Regions from separate parts of the Amphritea sp. GJ51-11 genome, predicted to be linked through region 1. Evidence: predicted binding sites of a transcription regulator. Region 1 holds the regulator's gene; each other region holds the start of a gene.

The links. Region 1 encodes FNR, which switches genes on or off when oxygen is low (the NO sensors DNR and NnrR bind a similar motif). Its sites were predicted from a motif close to TTGATNTANATCAA; they were not measured.
Region 2: a site for FNR is predicted at 4,895-4,908, ahead of AC0L4K_RS16260 (histone deacetylase family protein). Genes of this name have one in related genera too.
Region 3: a site for FNR is predicted at 3,575-3,588, ahead of AC0L4K_RS07945 (ferredoxin reductase family protein). Genes of this name have one in related genera too.

Annotation. Positions count from the first base shown of each region.
Region 1 covers NZ_CM147881.1:1,944,361-1,950,643, forward strand. Annotated here, with positions in the region: gene AC0L4K_RS08515 (bile acid:sodium symporter family protein) at 417-1,307, shown strand; gene queE (7-carboxy-7-deazaguanine synthase) at 1,290-1,913, opposite strand; gene rdgC (recombination-associated protein RdgC) at 2,181-3,095, opposite strand; gene AC0L4K_RS08530 (adenine phosphoribosyltransferase) at 3,257-3,799, opposite strand; gene fnr (fumarate/nitrate reduction transcriptional regulator Fnr) at 3,909-4,688, opposite strand; gene hemN (oxygen-independent coproporphyrinogen III oxidase) at 4,776-6,167, opposite strand; gene AC0L4K_RS08545 (sulfite exporter TauE/SafE family protein) at 6,237-6,283, opposite strand, start outside.
Region 2 covers NZ_CM147881.1:3,617,203-3,623,485, reverse strand. Annotated here, with positions in the region: gene thiI (tRNA uracil 4-sulfurtransferase ThiI) at 1-82, shown strand, start outside; gene AC0L4K_RS16275 (OadG family protein) at 341-580, shown strand; gene oadA (sodium-extruding oxaloacetate decarboxylase subunit alpha) at 640-2,418, shown strand; gene AC0L4K_RS16265 (sodium ion-translocating decarboxylase subunit beta) at 2,432-3,733, shown strand; gene AC0L4K_RS16260 (histone deacetylase family protein) at 3,870-4,793, opposite strand; gene AC0L4K_RS16255 (response regulator) at 5,109-6,283, shown strand, end outside.
Region 3 covers NZ_CM147881.1:1,818,553-1,824,835, reverse strand. Annotated here, with positions in the region: gene AC0L4K_RS07955 (MarC family protein) at 1-428, opposite strand, end outside; gene AC0L4K_RS07950 (iron-containing alcohol dehydrogenase) at 630-1,781, opposite strand; gene AC0L4K_RS07945 (ferredoxin reductase family protein) at 2,010-3,344, opposite strand; gene AC0L4K_RS07940 (MliC family protein) at 3,925-4,245, opposite strand; gene AC0L4K_RS07935 (excalibur calcium-binding domain-containing protein) at 4,294-4,752, opposite strand; gene AC0L4K_RS07930 (hypothetical protein) at 5,023-5,349, opposite strand; gene AC0L4K_RS07925 (hypothetical protein) at 5,342-5,803, opposite strand; gene AC0L4K_RS07920 (M90 family metallopeptidase) at 6,133-6,283, opposite strand, start outside.

The DNA of each region.
Region 1 (6,283 bases):
CCAATTTTTGACGAGGGCAATATGGTAAGGCGATCCGATTCAATTGGCCAGTTGAAAGCTATTTTTATTAAATTTATTTGTTAAAAAAGGGTTGACTTCTTTTCGTCACAGCAATGACGCGGAATTGAAACAGTTCTTGGATAAAAAACCAAGATTTGCCGATTGAATAAGATTTATTGAATATAAGCTATTGATTATTATATTAAAATACATCTGGTTAAAAAGTAACCATATTGTCTGAGACGGTCTAAACTCGGGCAATTTGGCGGTGCTAAGGTAGGGTACCCACAATGTTATCCACAATTAATGTGAGTAGATTGAGACAGCCCTTTAGTTCTCTGTAATCTGGCGGTTGTCGCCGGCGTGTCAGGACCATATTATGGGCTCTGACAAACTTGAAATGGGAGTATATGTGGATGGAAGGTGGCAATGCACTTTCGCTGTTATTACCGGTGGCGTTGTTTATTATTATGTTAGGCATGGGACTGACATTGAGGCTAGCGGATTTTGCCCAGTTACGCTATCGACCCGTGGCCATAGTCGCCGGTGTCGTGCTGCAGTTGATTGTGTTGCCGTTACTCGCTTGGTTGGTGGTGAGCCTGATGAATTTGCCGCTGTTATTGGCCGCCGGATTGATGATTGTCTCCTTTGCGCCCGGTGGAGCGACATCGAATATGATCAGCTATCTCTGTCGGGCGGATACGGCCCTGTCGATTTCATTGACGGCCATCACCAGTCTGATTATTCCCTTTTCACTGCCTTGGCTTACCTGGTTAACACTTGAATATCTTCTTGGCGAAGGGGTGCTGGTGGCGTTACCGCTGCTCACCACCATTATGAAGTTGGTCGTGGTCACATTAGTGCCGGTGGCGTTAGGTCTTGTGATTAATCATCGTTGGCCACAGGTTTGTGCGCAATTGCAGAGACCGATAAAAGTGCTATCACTGGTGTTTATGGTGATCGTGGTGGTGATGATCAGCTGGGCCAATCGTCAAGTTTTACCAGAACTGCTGCCGGTGTTGAGTCCGGCGATTGTATTGTTGGCCACTAGTGCGATGCTATTGGCAGGTTTGTTCGCGCGCTATCTTTTGCGACTCGATACCGCTACCGCCCTAACATTGAGTATTGAGACGGGTGTTCAGAATGCGGGTACTGCTTTGATGGTCACAGGTGCCTTACTACAACAGCCAGAGATGTCTCTGGCGGTATTGTTGTATGGCATCTTGATGCAGATACCAGCACTGCTACTGGTGGTGTGGCGTAACTGGCCGGTAAGCCTGAGATCTGCTTCAGTCGATACCCAATAATTTATGAGTCTGCAAACTGAGTTTCCATTGAGGGTTGGCTAAGCAGAAACGGATGCTATCCTGGGTGTTCATGCGCTGCAATGGGCCATCCATTGGTTGCAGGTAGAAATGAGTGAAGCCTAGGCTGTTAAATTGTTCCGGCAGGGCAAGGGGCTGAGGGTAGACCAATTTAAGTTCATCACCACTGCGCTGCACCAGTTCAGCATCAGCTTTAGGGCTAACGCAGACCCAGTCGATGGCGTCGGGGACGGGTAAAGTACCATTGGTTTCGACCGCAATCTCAAACCCTTGCTGATGCAGTGCGTCAATTAAAGCGGTATCAAGTTGCAGCAGCGGCTCACCACCGGTGCAGACAACATAGGGCTGACCTTGTTGGCCAGTAGTGGTGTCAGGCCAGAAGCTTTTAACCGCTTGGGCTAAGGCTGCCGCTGATGCAAACTTGCCACCGTTTTGACCATCCGTGCCGATAAAGTCGGTGTCGCAAAAATCACAGACCGCTTTGGCGCGATCCTGTTCACGCCCGGACCAGAGGTTACAGCCGGTAAAACGACAAAAAACCGCAGGCCGTCCGGCCTGTGCACCTTCACCCTGAAGGGTGTAAAACATCTCTTTTACGCTGTAAGTTTTGCTCACGGAATGGCCCTGATCTGCTGGATGCGGCTAGTCTACACAGTGGTTAACTAAGTTTAAATACTAACGTGACAATGGGGGCGACAATGACGCGGTTATTGACTTTGGAAGTTAAGTTCTATTGCGGGTAACAAAACAAGTTATTTGCGCGAAGTATTTTGCGGTGTAACTGGAGAATCAAACCGGTCAGTGCGACCGGCTTGAACGTGATGATGACACTAGCGTGACATTAGCCGGTCGCTTCTAAGGGCGCTGGGCTTGACCACCAAAGGCTTCGGTTAGTGCTGGAATCAAGCGGGTGAGTTCCAGTGACATCTGTACGAAGTCGGCATCAAATTGCGCAAAGGCTTCATCAGGACTGTCCTGATCCATCTTCTCTTTCAGTTGATCCGAGAGTTTAATCCGTTTGATACACAGGTCATCCTGCAAAATGAAGTTAAGGCTCTCTTGCCATTCCAGTGCAAGTTTGACGACTCGTTTGCCTGCTTCAAGGTGGTGGCGGATCTCATCGCTATCAAGATCTTGGCCTTTACAACGGATAATGCCGGTTTCGACTGCACTGTCTCTCAGCTCGCACTCATCCAGTGGTTCTAGGCCGGTGTAACGTTCTTCTGGCTGCTCTAGCCAATGAGACATGACTGCAGAAGGGGCATGATTAACATCCGGCAATACAACCGGCAGAGAGCCTAATAAGCTGCGTAGGTGGCTGAGTAGTTCTTCGGCGCGCTTGTGGCTGCTGGCATCAACGATAAGCAGGTTATGTGCTGGGGCGATCAGTGCCCAAGTCGTTTGGAACTTGCTGAATGCGCGCGGTAGTAAGTCCAAAACAATTTCATCTTTGAGCTGGTCTTTCTCTTTTTTATAGACCTTGCGGGCTTGCTCATCCTCGATCAGCTTCACTTTCTTATCCAGCTGCTGACGGATCACCTGGGTGGGAATGATTTTGTCTTCTTTTTGTGCCGCGATCAGCATAAAGCCGTTGCCAGCATGTACGAGCATTTCGGAGAGATCGCCACTGGGGCTTACCCAGCCAAAGCGGCTAAGTTCTTGGCTACCACAGGGGGTAAAGGCTTTCTCGCTGAGTTTTTCTTCAAGGGCTTCAGGGGTGTAACTAAACTGCTGGGTGAAACGGTAAAAGATGGCATTTTTGAACCACATGAGAATAAGCCCTTAATAACAGATAAAAAAAGAGTGGCTATTGTAAAGCGATATCCGGCGGTGGGACAGAACTGATCTTGATAATATTAAGGTGATTAGCGTTGGGGCACCGTTGCTCGGTGTAGAGCGCGTTGTTGGGTGCCCGTGACATGCGTAGAGGATTAAAGGCCTTCGTAGGCCAATAAGGTAAAGACAGGAATATCGCTTTGCTGAATCAGCTCTGAGCCGTTGAGATCGGGTAGATCAATAAGAGCAGCGGCTTCATACACTTCAGCACCGAGCTCTTTGATAATGGTGCTGGCGGCGAGAATGGTGCCGCCGGTGGCGATCAGATCATCAAAGATCAGCACTTTGTCGCCAGCAGCGACCGCATCGACTTGCATTTCGACGGCGGCGGTGCCGTATTCAAGGGCATATTCGCGATGAATAGTTTTACCCGGCAGTTTGCCTTTTTTTCGTACCAGCACTAATGGCAGATTGAGTTGATAAGCGATGATTGAACCAAACAAGAACCCCCTGGCATCAATACAGGCAATATGGGTGACTTCGGTATCGATATAGCGCTGAATAAAGGCATCGGCAATCATTCTCAGGGCTTTGGGGTCTTTAAACAGTGGGGTGATATCTCTGAACATGACGCCAGGTTCTGGCCAGTCCGCTATCGTGCGCATAACTGACTTTATATAACATTCATCGAAACTCATCGGGGGTACCTTAAAACAGTAGGGCTAATATCGAGTAGCCCGATCAGGGGCCAGTACGATCAAAATAATACCCGCTAAAGAGCGGGTATTAGGATGTTGCAAGTGAGGTTTAGTCGAGCGGACAGGTTTTGTTCTCAGACATCGGAATGTCTTGAGATTCACCGGATAGACGATAGATCTCTTCGAGGTTGCTCAGTTCGATCTCTTTACCATCGACCCGTACCAGCTCCATTTTTTGGAACCGGGTAAAAATACGGCTAACGGTTTCGACGGCTAAGCCAAGGTAGTTACCGATCTCGTTTCTCGACATGGATAAACGGAACTGGGTTTCTGAATAACCACGCAATTTGAAGCGAGTCGATAGTTTAATTAGGAAGGTCGCAACGCGTTGTTCAGCATTCTTCTTGCTCAATAGCAGCATCATCTGCTGGTCATCACGAATCTCTTTGCTCAGTGTCCGTAGGATCTGGCGGCGCAACTCTGGCATCTGTCCTGATAGCTCATCGAGCCGTTCAAAAGGGATTTCGCAGACGGTGGTTGTTTCAAGAATTTTTGCTGAAACAGGGTATTGTTCGCTATCAAAACCACTGATGCCGACCATTTCGCCGGGGAAGTAAAAGCCGGTAATCTGTTCTTCACCCTCATTGGTCAGAGTATAGGTTTTAAGGGTGCCCGCGCGAATAGCGTAGACAGAAGAGAAGGCCTCACCTTGATGGAAGAGGTGATCGCCTTTTTTCAGCGGGCGGCTCTTATCGATAATATTATCGAGCCGATCGATTTCAGTCATGTTCAGGGACACAGGTAAACATAAAGAGCTCAGGCTGCATGTATTGCAATGCACCTGTCTTAAGCTGTGTAGTTTCCCTTCTGATGCCTTATGGTTGCCCATAACTATGTCCTGTCTTCGTTGATTTATTAGATAGTGCTTATAAGTGATTATCTACTAAATCAACGGCAGGGTGAAGTATTTCCCGTATCAAATGATGCGGGAGAAGCCTTTGGTTGCTTCCTGCTTAGGAATGTAAGCATCAAAGGCCATGCAGATGCGGCGGATAAGTAAGCGTCCGGCAGGGGTAACATCGATACGCTTATCACCGAGGACGACTAAGCCATCGCCGGTGAACTTTTGCAGTTCCTGCAGTTCCTCGGCGAAATAATCGGCGAAGTTGATATCAAATTGCGCGTCGATAGCGGCCATATCGAGCTGGAAATGACAGATAAGTTGGGTGATCACAGCTCGTCTAATGCGATCATCGGTGCTAAGTGTGACACCCCGTTTAATCGCGTTTGTACGCGCTTCGACGGCGCTGGTATAAGCACTCATATCATGTTCATTTTGATAATACACATCACCGATCTGACTGATCGATGACACACCCATCGCCACTAGGTCGCAATCGCTGTGGGTGGTATACCCTTGGAAGTTACGATGAAGTTTACCGTTTTGTTGTGCTAAGGCGAGTTCGTCATCAGGTTTAGCAAAATGATCCATGCCGATATAAACATAGCCAGCACTCATCAGCTTGCTGATGGTGGTTTCTAGAATCGCCAGTTTAGTTTCGGGACTAGGCAGATCTTCGGCTTTGATATGGCTCTGAGAACGGAAACGATCCGGCATATGGGCATAGTTAAACACGGATAGTCGGTCAGGGCTCAACTCAATAATGGTGTCCAGTGTCTTGGTGAAGCTGGCCAGTGTCTGGTGTGGCAGGCCGTAGATCAGATCGATATTGATGGAGCGGAAGCCGAGACGACGGGCTTCATGGAGTACATCGGCGATCTCTTCAACCGGTTGTACCCGGTTAACCGCCTGCTGCACTTTTAGCTCAATATCTTGTACACCAAAGCTGACCCGGTTAAAACCGATCTCTCGGAGCACTTTAAGCATCTCATGATCCACTTCGCGGGGATCAATCTCGATGGAGTAATCACCGGAATCATCATCTAGCAGGGTGAAATTTTCTCTGAGCTTTTGCATCAGCTCAATCATCTGCTGATTGCTGATAAAAGTGGGTGTGCCGCCGCCAAGATGTAGCTGTTCAACCGTACGAGCATCAGAATACCATTGAGATAACTGGGTCATCTCTTGATATAAGGTATCGAGATAGGGCTGAGCTTTTTTTCGATTACGGGTGATGACCTTATTACAGGCGCAGTAATAACAAACATGCGCACAGAATGGAATGTGCACATAGAGCGATAACGGTGCTGTCTTATCGGCGGTTTGTTGGCCCGTGTTTACCAGATCTACCGCCGATAACTCAGGGTCGAACTGAATTGCAGTAGGGTAAGAGGTGTAGCGAGGGCCGGACAGGTCATAACGGCGGATCAGATCGAGATCCCATTTAATCAGGTTGTTCTGGTTCACAACATTTCTCACTCTTACTGCAAAGGGAGGCGATTATAAGGATTTTTCCCCAACCCGTATTGATACCAATCAATAAAGGTTCACGCCAAGCCCCGGCCAAGGAATGGTATATAGCC
Region 2 (6,283 bases), 1.7 Mb from region 1:
GGGTGTAATGAGCCAGATGCATGCCCAGAACCTACAGGATAAGGGTTATCAGAACGTAAAAGTCTATCGTCCTGAAGGTTAAAAAGGTAAAAGCTGAAGTGCGTTAATTGGCGTATTTTCGATGTTTTTTGTAGTTTATTTACAGACGTTTGCGGCAGTTTTTATACGCTAATTATTCTTTAAGCAGTTGCCTGAAACGCATAATTCAGGTTTAATTGTTGACCGTTTATTAACTGTTCATCTGTTCTGTTGCAACCGGATCCTCTCTTCCGAGGACGAGATGCGGCCACAAGCCGGCAACGGACATATGGGTTTCGTACAAAGAAGGAGCACCCGTTAGATGGATAATCTAATGTCAGAAGGCCTGAGTTTGATGGTCTTTGGTATGGGATTCGTTTTCGTATTCCTGACCCTGTTGGTTTTCGCGACAGGCTTTATGTCGAAGCTGGTGACCAAGATTGCACCTGAGGCGCCACCTCAGCCTGCAAAAGCAAAGCCAGCAGCTGTTGCAGCCGCCGCAGGAAATGATGAGCTGATCGCAGTAATGACTGCCGCAGTGCATCAGTTCCGCAAGCATTGAGTTGCAGCCAAAACCAAATATTTATTTAAAGAGCATTAATCGACAAAAGGCCTATACCCATGTCTGATAAAAAACCTCTTGGCATTACCGATGTAGTACTTCGGGACGCGCATCAGTCTCTGTTTGCTACCCGCATGCGCATTGACGACATGCTGCCAATCGCTGAGAAACTGGATAAAGTTGGTTTCTGGTCCCTAGAAAGCTGGGGTGGAGCTACCTTTGATTCCTGCATTCGTTATATCGGCGAAGATCCTTGGGATCGTATCCGCGAACTCAAAAAAGCTATGCCGAATACCCAGCAGCAGATGCTACTGCGTGGTCAAAACCTGTTGGGTTACCGTCACTATGCAGACGATGTAGTCAGTAAGTTTGTTGAGCGTGCCGCTACTAACGGTGTTGATGTATTCCGTATCTTTGATGCGATGAACGATCCACGTAACTTAGAAACCGCCATTAAAGCGGTTAAACAAAGTGGCAAGCACGCACAGGGCACCATCTCTTATACTAAGAGTGTTGTACACACCATTGATATGTGGGTTGAGTACGCTAAAACACTGGAAGATATGGGTGCTGAATCCATCGCGATTAAGGATATGTCCGGTATCCTGACACCTTATGATGCCTTTGATCTTGTGTCTCGCTTGAAAGCACAAACCGACCTTGAAGTTCAGTTGCACGCGCATGCGACGTCTGGTTTGTCTGACATGACGATTTTGAAAGCGGTTGAAGCGGGTATTGACCGGGTCGATACGGCTATTTCCTCAATGTCTATGACTTATGGTCATACAGCAACTGAATCGGTGGTTGCAGCCTTGGCTGGAACTGACCGTGATACGGGTCTTGACCTGTTGCAACTGGAAGAGATCGCAGCTTACTTCCGTGAAGTACGCAAAAAATACGCTAAATTTGAAGGCTCTTTACGCGGCACTGATTCCCGTATTCTAGTCGCTCAGGTACCCGGTGGTATGCTGACCAATATGGAAAGCCAGCTACGTGAACAGGGCGCATCTGACAAGTTCGATGAGGTGTTAGCTGAGATTCCACGGGTACGTGAAGACCTTGGTTTGATTCCACTGGTTACTCCGACGTCACAGATCGTGGGTACACAGGCGGTCATCAACGTCCTGATGGGCGAGCGTTACAAAACCATCTCTAAAGAAGTTCAGGGGATTCTTAAGGGTGAGTATGGCGCAGCGCCAGCACCTTACAATGCAGAACTGCAGGCTCGCGTACTTGAAGGTGGCGAAGCCATCACTTGTCGTCCGGCTGATCTGCTTGAATCCGAAATGGACAAGTTGGTAACAGAGTTGAAGGCGTTGGCGACTGAGAAAGGTGTTAGCCTAGCCGCCGGTGAGAACGAAATTGATGATGTTCTAACCTATGCGCTGTTCCCACAAATTGGTCTTAAATTCCTTGAAAATCGCGGTAACCCTGACGCATTTGAACCCGCACCTACATTAGAGGACGCCCTAGCAATGGCTGCACCTAAGAATACTGGTCCACAGACTTACACTATTAATGTTAATGGTCAGAACTACGTTGTTCAGGTTTCTGAAGGCGGCGATATCACCGCCGCAGCACCAGCAGCGGCGCCTGCGGCTGCAGTAGCACCGGCAGCAGGCCCTGTAGAGTCTGTTCCTGCTCCACTGGCTGGTAACATCTGGAAAGTAATTGTTTCTCCAGGTCAGACAGTTCAAGAAGGTGATGTGTTAGTGATTCTGGAAGCGATGAAGATGGAAACCGAGATTCGAGCAGCACGTGCCGGTTCTGTTTCTACTATCGATGTTAAAGAAGGCGACACTGTACAGGTTGGTGACAGTCTGCTGACTCTGGTGTAAGGGCGGATTCTAAATGGATAAGCTAATGGACCTCTGGCACGCGTCAGGGGTATACAATGTGACGCCAGGTCAGGTCTTTATGATTCTGATCGGCCTGTTACTTTTGTTTCTTGCGATTCGTAAGAACTTTGAGCCTTTACTGTTAGTGCCGATTGGTTTCGGTGGCATCATGGCCAATATCCCGGAAGCGGGTTTGGCGATGTCTGCAGTTGAGAATGCCATCCATCTGGGTGGCCCTGAAATGTTGCAGACCTTAGCTGCTGCCTTGAATATTGGTAGTGCCGAGCCGGAAGCGGTAACGCACGCCTATCATGCAGCGGATGCAGCTACCCATACAGCAGCGGTTTATGCGGCAAACGATCATGGCTTTAATAACGGTATGTTGTATAACTTCTATACCGTTGCGATTGCTTCAGGTGCCGCACCTCTGCTGATCTTTATGGGCGTAGGCGCGATGACCGATTTTGGTCCGTTGCTGGCGAATCCAAAAACATTGTTCCTTGGCGCTGCAGCACAGTTTGGTATTTTTGCCACCGTGCTAGGGGCCGTAAGTCTGACGACTTTGGGGGTCATGGATTTCACCATTCAGGATGCTGCGGCAATCGGTATTATCGGTGGTGCGGATGGCCCGACGGCGATCTATGTGGCGTCTTTGCTGGCACCTGATCTGCTCGGTGCGATAGCGGTAGCGGCCTACTCCTATATGGCATTGGTGCCTATGATTCAGCCGCCGATTATGCGTGCGCTGACCACTGAAGCCGAACGTAAGATTGCCATGGTTCAGTTGCGGCATATCTCTAAGCCTGAAAAGATCATGTTCCCTATCGTATTGTTGATTTTGGTTGCCTTGTTGCTACCGGATGCGGCACCACTATTGGGTATGTTCTGTTTCGGTAACCTGATGCGAGAGTGTGGTGTGGTTGATCGTTTGAGCGATACGGCTCAGAACGCTTTGATTAACATCGTGACCATTTTCTTAGGCTTGTCAGTCGGTTCTAAACTGTCTGCGGATAAGTTCCTTGATCTGCAAACCTTGGGTATTCTGTTGTTGGGTGTTGTTGCATTCGGTATCGGTACTGCCTGCGGTGTACTGATGGCGAAGATTATGAACAAAATGGCCGGTGGTAATTCAATCAATCCATTGATTGGTTCTGCTGGGGTATCTGCGGTGCCGATGGCTGCGCGGGTGTCCAATAAGCTGGGTCTTGAGGCTAACTCTCAAAACTTCTTGTTGATGCATGCGATGGGACCGAACGTAGCCGGTGTTATCGGTTCAGCGGTGGCTGCAGGTGTGATGATCAAATTCGTAGGCTAGACCTTCGATACTAAAAAAACCGCCTCCGGGCGGTTTTTTTGTTTTTAGACTAAGTCGTTTGAAGTGATTTGGAGTGAATTAGGCGCTGGGTTTACTCGATGTTGTCTGTTAGCCCGCCGGAACGGGCTGTGGTGCGTTAATATCCGGCTAACACTTCTAAGTGTGCCTGTACGCTAAACGCCAGTGAGACAGGGTTGTAGCCGCCCTCAAGCACGGAGACGATTCGCCCACCGCAGGTGGTACGGGCAGCATCCATTAATAATTGGGTCGCCCAGCGGAAGTCCTCTTCCGTCAGGTTGAGGTCGGCCATGGGGTCTTCATGGTGAGCATCGAAGCCTGCGGAGATAAACAGAATATCGGGCTTATGCTGTTGTATGGCCGGCAGCCAGACCTTTTCTAATTTTTCACGGAAAACTGACGCCCGGGTGTGGGCTTCGATAGGGCAGTTGACGATATTGTCCCGTTGGATATCGGCATAGCGTTCTGGATAGTAGGGGTGCTGAAAGGTCGAGCATACTAATACTTCAGGCTTATCTTTGAAAATATCGACTGTGCCATTACAGTGATGTACATCAAAATCGACAATGGCCACCCGGTTAACATTGGGTTGCAGCAACGCATGCATAGCACCGATGGCAACATTGTTAAAAAAACAAAACCCCATGGCTGCATTGTGTTCAGCATGGTGGCCGGGCGGGCGTACGGAGCAAAAAGCATTATCGACTTTTTCTGCGAGTACCTGGTTAGTCGCTAAAATAGCAGAACCCGCCGCGAGGCTAGCGGCATGTAAGGAATCAGGGCACAACGCGGTATCTTCGTCGGCGTAGAACACGCCTTCTACCGGCACTTTCATTTCTAGCCGTTTTTGGTGCAGATTAGCATGGGCCAGTTGGATCTGCTCAGGGGTCACATGAACTGACTCCATCTGTTTTAGATGCTCAATCAACCCGGTCTTCTGCAGAACTTTTTGAATCGCCAGTAGGCGAATAGGGCTATCTGGGTGTTCCGGCCCCATATTGTGCAGACCATGGTCAAGATGAGTAATAAATGCAGTAGTCATATCTGATCAGATTCTTTTATTTATATTTAGTTTACTGGAATAACACTGTGGCAGCGCTTAGTCAAAAGTTGTAGGTAATAAATATCGAACCCGGTCTACCGTTGATCTATGTCAGTACCTTGTTGCCCGGAAGACTATATTATTCTTTCCACAGCATAGAACTGTATTTAGCACCGAGTGTTTCACCCTACACCCGGTGCTTTTTTTGTCTGCATGAAACAGATCCCGTTTTGGTATGTTTTCCCTTTCTCCTTGGGCACGTGGCTCTTATACTTGACTGAACTCAGTTTTAAGACAAGGTAAGCCGTGGCCGCTGTGCGTAACAACTCAACCGATATCCGGATCGACTATACGGACAAGCATGTTCTGTTAATCGACAGCAGCGGTAATATGCGGGCAACGATCTACTATATGTTGCGCGAGCTGGGTATCGGCAATGTTAAAGCCGTGACCATCAATGACAAGATTATTCCGTTTATCGCGCAAAACGATTTTGATGTCATTCTGTTGGGGCATAACGCGAGTGATAGTGTCACGGGAATTGAAATCTTGGAAGAGGCACGCTTTCGTGGCTACATCAAACCGAGTGCTGCTTGGGTGTGTATGACCAGTGATTCATCCCAAGAAGTGGTGCTCCACGCCATTGATAGTCACCCCGATGACCTGATTACCAAGCCGTTTTCGATAGAAGAACTGAAATACCGACTCGACCATATTATGCGTCGCAAACAGGCATTGCGGCCCGTGGATCTGGCGATCGAGTCTGGCGCACGTTATCAGGCCCTACAGATCTGCGAAGCGTTGATCGATCGGCAGCACCCGGAATATAACCACCTGCAAAAAGTACGCGGTACTCTGCTGCTGGATCTCGGAGAATATGAGAAGGCGCGTGAGCTTCTTGATGGTATTTATTGGGAATCTCGGGATAAAGAGGCAGGGCTTTATCTCTGTCGCGCCTATTGCGGTTTAGATGATCTGACCGCCGCAGAACAATTACTGCAAGAGTTGATTAGTGATAACCCTTTGTTGATCGCCGCTTATGATCTGTTAGCTGAAGTCCATGAGAAAATGGGAGACTTGGTACAGGCCCGTGAAACACTCAAAGAAGCGACTACCCGCGCACCTTTAGGGATACCGCGGCAGATGGAGTTAGGACGGGTTGCGATTCAGACTCAGGAGCTGGATCTGGCCAAAGGAGCCTATCGACGTTCGATTTCGTTAGGTAAGCACAGTTGTTATCGTTCCGCTGAACCCTATCTCAAGCTGGCTAATCTACGGCGTATGGAAGTCAAAAGTAGTGATGATAATACCCAAGAGCAGATCGAGCGAGAGGTTGATGGGCTGCTGATTAGTGCCCGTAAACAGTTTCCCACGGACAGAGAAGCTGAGGTGCGGTCATTTCTTATTCGTAGTCAGATGGCTGAAGATCTTGATGATGATAACGAAAAGGAACGTTTTCTACGGGATGCCAAACTGATTAATCGTGAGTT
Region 3 (6,283 bases), 130 kb from region 1:
GATTGCGCAGCAAAATTCATCGCGGTGGCGATAGTCCCCGGCCCTGCTAGTACCGGAATACCCAAAGGGGTAATGGCAATATCGACCACCGAATCGACACTCTTTTCATTATCTCGATGGGTCGGCGTATGGATACTCGAGCGCTCCCCTTGCAACATATGATAGCCAATCAACCCGATCATCATGCCGCCGGCAATCCGAAAGGCTGGCAGCGTAATACCAAACATCAAAAAGATTTCACGCCCGCCAATGGCAAACACCGAGACAATAATAAAAGCGACCACCACCGAGCGCAGCGCAATCATCCGCCGCATGCGCTGATCAACATCTTCGGTCAAACCAATAAACAGAGTTGAATTGGCAATCGGATTCATGATCGCGAAAAACGCCATAAACACGGTAAAGAAATGTACTGCAATATTATCCATATAGCTTAACGCCTCCCTACACAGGCATATAAATTCAGCTGTATCTTATCGATTAATGCGTTTAAACGTGAGGCTAAAGCGTAAAAAGAAAGGAAATATATGGGGCGAACAACAAGACGAGTCAATCGGCGAGGCGATTGATCAGACAATAAAAAACACCAGCACCCGGATTAATGGTACTGGTGTTGTACATCACTCAACTTAAAGCGCAGCTTGGAAGATCGCTGCCACTTCCGCATGGCTCAGTTTGCGCGGGTTGGTCAGACAGCAAACATCTTTCTGAGCATTCACCACCATGGTGTCTATATCTTCGCTCTTCACACCCAGCTCGCCCAAGGTACGAGGGATACCAACATCTTCACCTAGCGTTTCAATTGCATCAATCGCTAGCAGCGCCGCATCCCGTTCAGACAGGCCATCGGTCACTTCACCCAGAGCATCGGCAATATCCGCAAAGCGTTCGGTCGCGGCGATCATATTTACTCGGCATACATGTGGTAACAGCAAAGCATTACACACGCCATGTGGCAGGTTATACATACCACCCAGTTGGTGGGCCATCGCGTGCACATAGCCTAGGCTCGCATTATTGAATGCCATCCCCGCGAGGTATTCCGCGTAAGCCATCTTATCTCGAGCCACCATATCATCACCACGAGCAACCGCGTTGCGCAGATACTTACCAATCAAGCGGATCGCTTGCATCGCACAAGCATCGGTAATGGGTGTTGCCGCCGTAGAAACATAGGCTTCGACCGCATGAGTCAGCGCATCCATGCCTGTTGCTGCGGTCAGTGCCGGTGGCATATCGACCATCAGAGCAGGATCATTAATGGCAACATCGGGCGTTACTCGCCAATCAACAATCGCCATTTTCACATGATTAGAAGTGTTGGTAATAATGGTGAAGCGCGTCATTTCACTGGCAGTACCGGCAGTGGTATTGACCGCGATGTAAGGTGGTAATGGCGCTGTCGCCTGATCTAAACCTTCGTAATCATGGATAGTGCCGCCGCTAGAAGCCACCAGCCCGATACCTTTACAACAATCGTGTGCGCTACCGCCCCCTAAAGAGATCAGCATGTCACAATCATTCTCTTGATAAATCGCCACGCCATCAGCCACGTTAGTGTCCGTTGGGTTAGGTACGGTGTCATCATAAACCACACTGGCAATATCTTCACTCTGTAACAACTCGGTCAAGCGCGCCGTATAGCCCAACGACGTCATACCTTTGTCCGCCACAACCAGCGGTTTTTTACCGCCTAGCATTTTTACCCGCTCAGGCAGTTTACTAAAACAGCCTTCGCCCATTAGGGATACATTGGGAACAAAAAATTCATGAATAGCCATATTAAAACAATCCCTTTATCGAAAAATAAAATATAAAAACCACTTCGAGAAACTAACTATAGTCCAAGGTTGCCCATTATTTGTTGATCTGGACCATGTAACACGCAAAAAATCTTCCGTCTTGTTATGGCAACCCAAAACGCCACTTGCCAGCCCTTTTATAGGCCAGCAAGCGGCAGTATTTTTAGCCTGTTTGACACTCTAATCATTCACGCGATCAATGCTAACTTAGCGCATCTGGAACAGTTCTTGATGATAGTGTTTGGCGGATAATCCTTGCGCCAAAAAATCTTTTCGCAGCGAGAAACCAAAACCAGACGGGCCGCAAAACCACACGCTGGCAGACGACCACTCGGGCACTGTTTGACAGATTCGATTACAATCCAAACGGCCATCTCTACCGCTCACCAGCACATGCAGTTTAACGCCCGCCGCTTCTGCATCCGCGGTCAGTTTTTCGATCACCGACTGATCATAATCGGCGGTGCAATGAAACAGGTCAATCGGCTTATCGCCGGGGGTTTTAGCCAGCTCTTTAAGACGCGCCACAAATGGCGTAATACCGATACCGGCACCGACCCAAATCTGCCGTGGCTGAGGATCACCAAAATCGAAACAACCATAGGGGCCTTCAACGGTCACCGGCATCTCAGTTTTTAGCGTCTCCCGCAAACGACTAGTATGATCGCCCAGTGCTTTAGTGATAAACACTATATGACCATCATCCTGATCCCAAGCCGAAGCAATGGTATAGGGGTGAGCCCCCTCTTTGCGGTTGGATGTGACAAAAGCAAACTGACCAGCGCGATGACCCGCCCATCCCTGCTTCATCAACACACTCACCTCAAGCACTCGCAGATCATCGTAGTAGGTTAAACCATCAATAGCCCCTTGCGCTTTGCGGCCCTTACCTATCTGCCCTGTCAATGCGAGCACCGCCGCAATACTGCCGCCAGCTAACAACAATGCCATCACCCAGCCCACAGGCTGCAACCAATAATCAAATTCGATTAAGATTAACGCATGGTAAGCCAACACCAGATAAGCAATAGAGATCAGTTGGTGAGTTTTAATAAACAGATGATAAGGAAAGCGTTTAATTAATGCCAACAAGATCAACGCTACCGCTGCGTAAAACGCCCACTCGCCGACCGACTCGGCAAAACCTCGCTGACTGCGAAACAGGTCTTCAATAAAGCCCAGTGTTTCAGTACCACGCGGACCTCTCTCCGGCTTTTCTAACCAGCCCCAGCCAACCATCCACTTAGTGCCCTGAGCCATCCACCAGTGAACCACTGAGACCACCAGCGCGGTAATCCCGAGCCACTTATGCAAGCGGTACATCTTATCTAACCCATCCAGATGGGGTTCAAGCCATTTCGGCCGCAGCGCTAACATCATGGCAATGCTCATCACACCGATGGCGATAACACCACTGTATTGCACAAACACATGACGAAAACTGAAATAGGTGAACGGTTCTGGAAGCAAGCTATCAGCCAACAGCCATACCGCAGTCAATATCAACAACAACGCAACAAAGAAAATTTTAATCTGTTTCATGATCGATCGTCTTCAGTAAATTCCATTTAAAACACCGGACCGAGGGCACCGTTACATACCCGGCAAACAAAGAGGCGACCGACACCAGACGTGGTCACCTGCTCAAATCCGGAACCCTATTCTACACAGCCCATCACGACACAAATAAGCCCTTTCATGTAAGGTTATGTAAAGTTTTGCTAAGGCGGATAACACCTTAAGTACTATAAGAAGAAAACACTCTGCCCGCATTGATGCACAACAAGAGTCAACGTGGTCGGTGACTGGCACTTAACTGGCATTTAAAACACTTGGAACAGGCCCTGAAATAACGGCTTGATAAAAACGCAGATATTCATCCCGATATTGAGCAGCAAGGTTATGCAATAATAAAAGGGTTCTGCTTTAAGGTCTGCACGGCCAAATCGATAAAACGGCGGGTTTTCGCATTAACCCGACGACCTTCCATATGAATGATGTTTACGGATAAAGGCTCCTCTTCATACTGGGTTAACACACATTTTCAATGTACCTTTATCCAGCTCTTCACCCGCCTGATAAGACATTAAACGGGTAATGCCATAGCCCAATAATGCGGCCGTTATTCAGCATGACAAGCAATGGGCATCATCCGTCCTATTTCCAGAGACATACGATCCCCCTTGCCTCTGATACTCACCTTAACATTGCTATAGAGGAAGCCCGACGCAGTGGGCTCCTGTCGTAACTCAATCGCCTGATTATCACGAATAAGTACCGCCCGAGATTGTTGCGGATAGAAATGAACCATCGCGCTACCTCGCTCACATTGATATGAAACTTCATGGAAATGCTGTGAATTAGGCAACAGGGGCGTATTCGTGCAGCCAACCATTAGCCATGAAATAACCCCCCCACTAACCACCTTAAAACAACGCTTCATTAATGCTTTCCTTATAACAAACGTAATAACACGGCGAGCAGTAATACCCTAAAATCTAGAATCATTTTCGCAAGGCCGGCCATCATGATCTCCATCCATCTTCGTGTTAGGACAGTTGTTGATGAAGAATACCGCCTCAGCTTTGGAGTGCATTTGGCTGCAATACTGCCGGCCATCACATCTAAATCGATGCGTGATATTAGACGCCGCTGCAGTGCCATGCGTGGGTTTGGCAGAATGCCCACCTAAGTGGACGACATTAACCGATGAAGATGCATCGCACTCACTGATAAAAGCACAGACGATAAGGATGAGAAATCCAAACAGCTGTAATTTGAATGCGCCTTTCGCCTCTTGCCAATGAAAAAACAAATAAAAGATGGAAAAGGGCCAAAGAAACAAAACAGCTAATCCCCACAGAATGCTGGTTCTGAAAGCCGCAATGATTAAGCCTATTGACCCAATAATGGCTATAAGGAGGCCGAGATAAAACCCTAGCTCTGTCATACGATGTCCTTTTGTATGCGCTATAAATAATGAAGGCCGCGGGCGAAGAAGGCATTAAGCGTGAACGCTGCCTGTTCATCAGCCGATTGACCGGCCGATATTCTAACCGAAAATAATGATCGTTGGCCTGCTACGTATAAATTTCTCTGCAAAACTGGCCGATATAAATGCTATTGGATCATCGTCGTTAGAAGAGAAGATTGCCGATAGGCCACAGCGATACTGCCTACCGACTGACATGAAGGCGGGGTAACAAGAGATGCTGCAAGTTTAAACAAACACCTCAAAGGCCGTATCGACCACCAGATTGATAAAGCCTTTACGGAATTTTTCTAATTTAATCAGCGAGAGACCGGCTTGACGAAGCGCAAACATTTCGGCCAGCGCCTTTTTAGCATTGACGAGATCACTAAAGTCCTCCTCGTTGATATCACCGTCGGCAAGTAACTTCGTCCAGCGTTTCAGATCATCTTTTGCTTTATCAATAAATGTCTCGGCATCCTGTTTCGCTTGAGCTTCATAACCATCAAAGGTCTCTTTTGCTAATACTGCGGCATTGTCTTTTAACGCCGCTAAAAAATCATCGAAATCAGCCATGATTAGGTGCTCCTCTTACGCTGCAGTCTGTCGCTTCATTCTTATTGGCTTCTAAGCAAATGATCTCGTCAAATGCATCCGCCGCTAACGCCTTATATTCTTGAATAAGAATGTTAGAAAGGGTTCCACGCTCCTGCCAGCGTTTAAAGAATTTACCTAAAAGATCACCTTCGGGGTCTTTAAGTATCTCCCACTGTCTAGCCGATAACCGACTACCGGGCACCCCTTTGACAAATTCATACGCCATTTCTGCTTTAAGCTTAATCGCATCGATCGCCGCTTCATTGTCCACATAGGGTGTATTCGCTTTACTTAGAACGGTTAAAACTTCAGCTTTCAGAGAAGTGGCGTTCTCATAGGCCGCAGGACTATGAGGGCCAATAAGCGGTGTACAGCCATATAACATCAGCAGTAACAATATTGCGTAGACCCTTGCACGATATGTTTGATTCATTCGTTTCTCCCTAACTTATGAAATTGAAACGCAACATGTTGATCATCGTGTCAGCATGCTCACTATTGTCCAGGCAGGATAGTCTGTTATCTCACGACACTGGAGTATGGGATCAAAGTCTGAATAATAACGCTTCACTCTTGCTCACAAGCTGATCCACTATCCAACAATGTAGTCCAAAAGAGTCCACTCCGCCCGCTAACTATTAGCTTGGACAGGCAGTTCTCAACTGGGTAAATGTAAGCAAGATTTTCTTCAATCAGAGGAACGCTCTGGCTGGGCGTTAATCGGATTGACTGTGAAATCCTTATAACTCGGTATAGCGCCCCCTACGGCTCTTGCCGATAGAATCGGCTAAGCAGCCGGTACACTTCAGGCATATGTGTCTTCACACTATGAGGGTCTTCAAAAAAGGTTTCGCTACAGACGGCAAAAAATTCAGCCGGGCTTGTTAAAGCATAATCATCTAAGGGAAGTGGA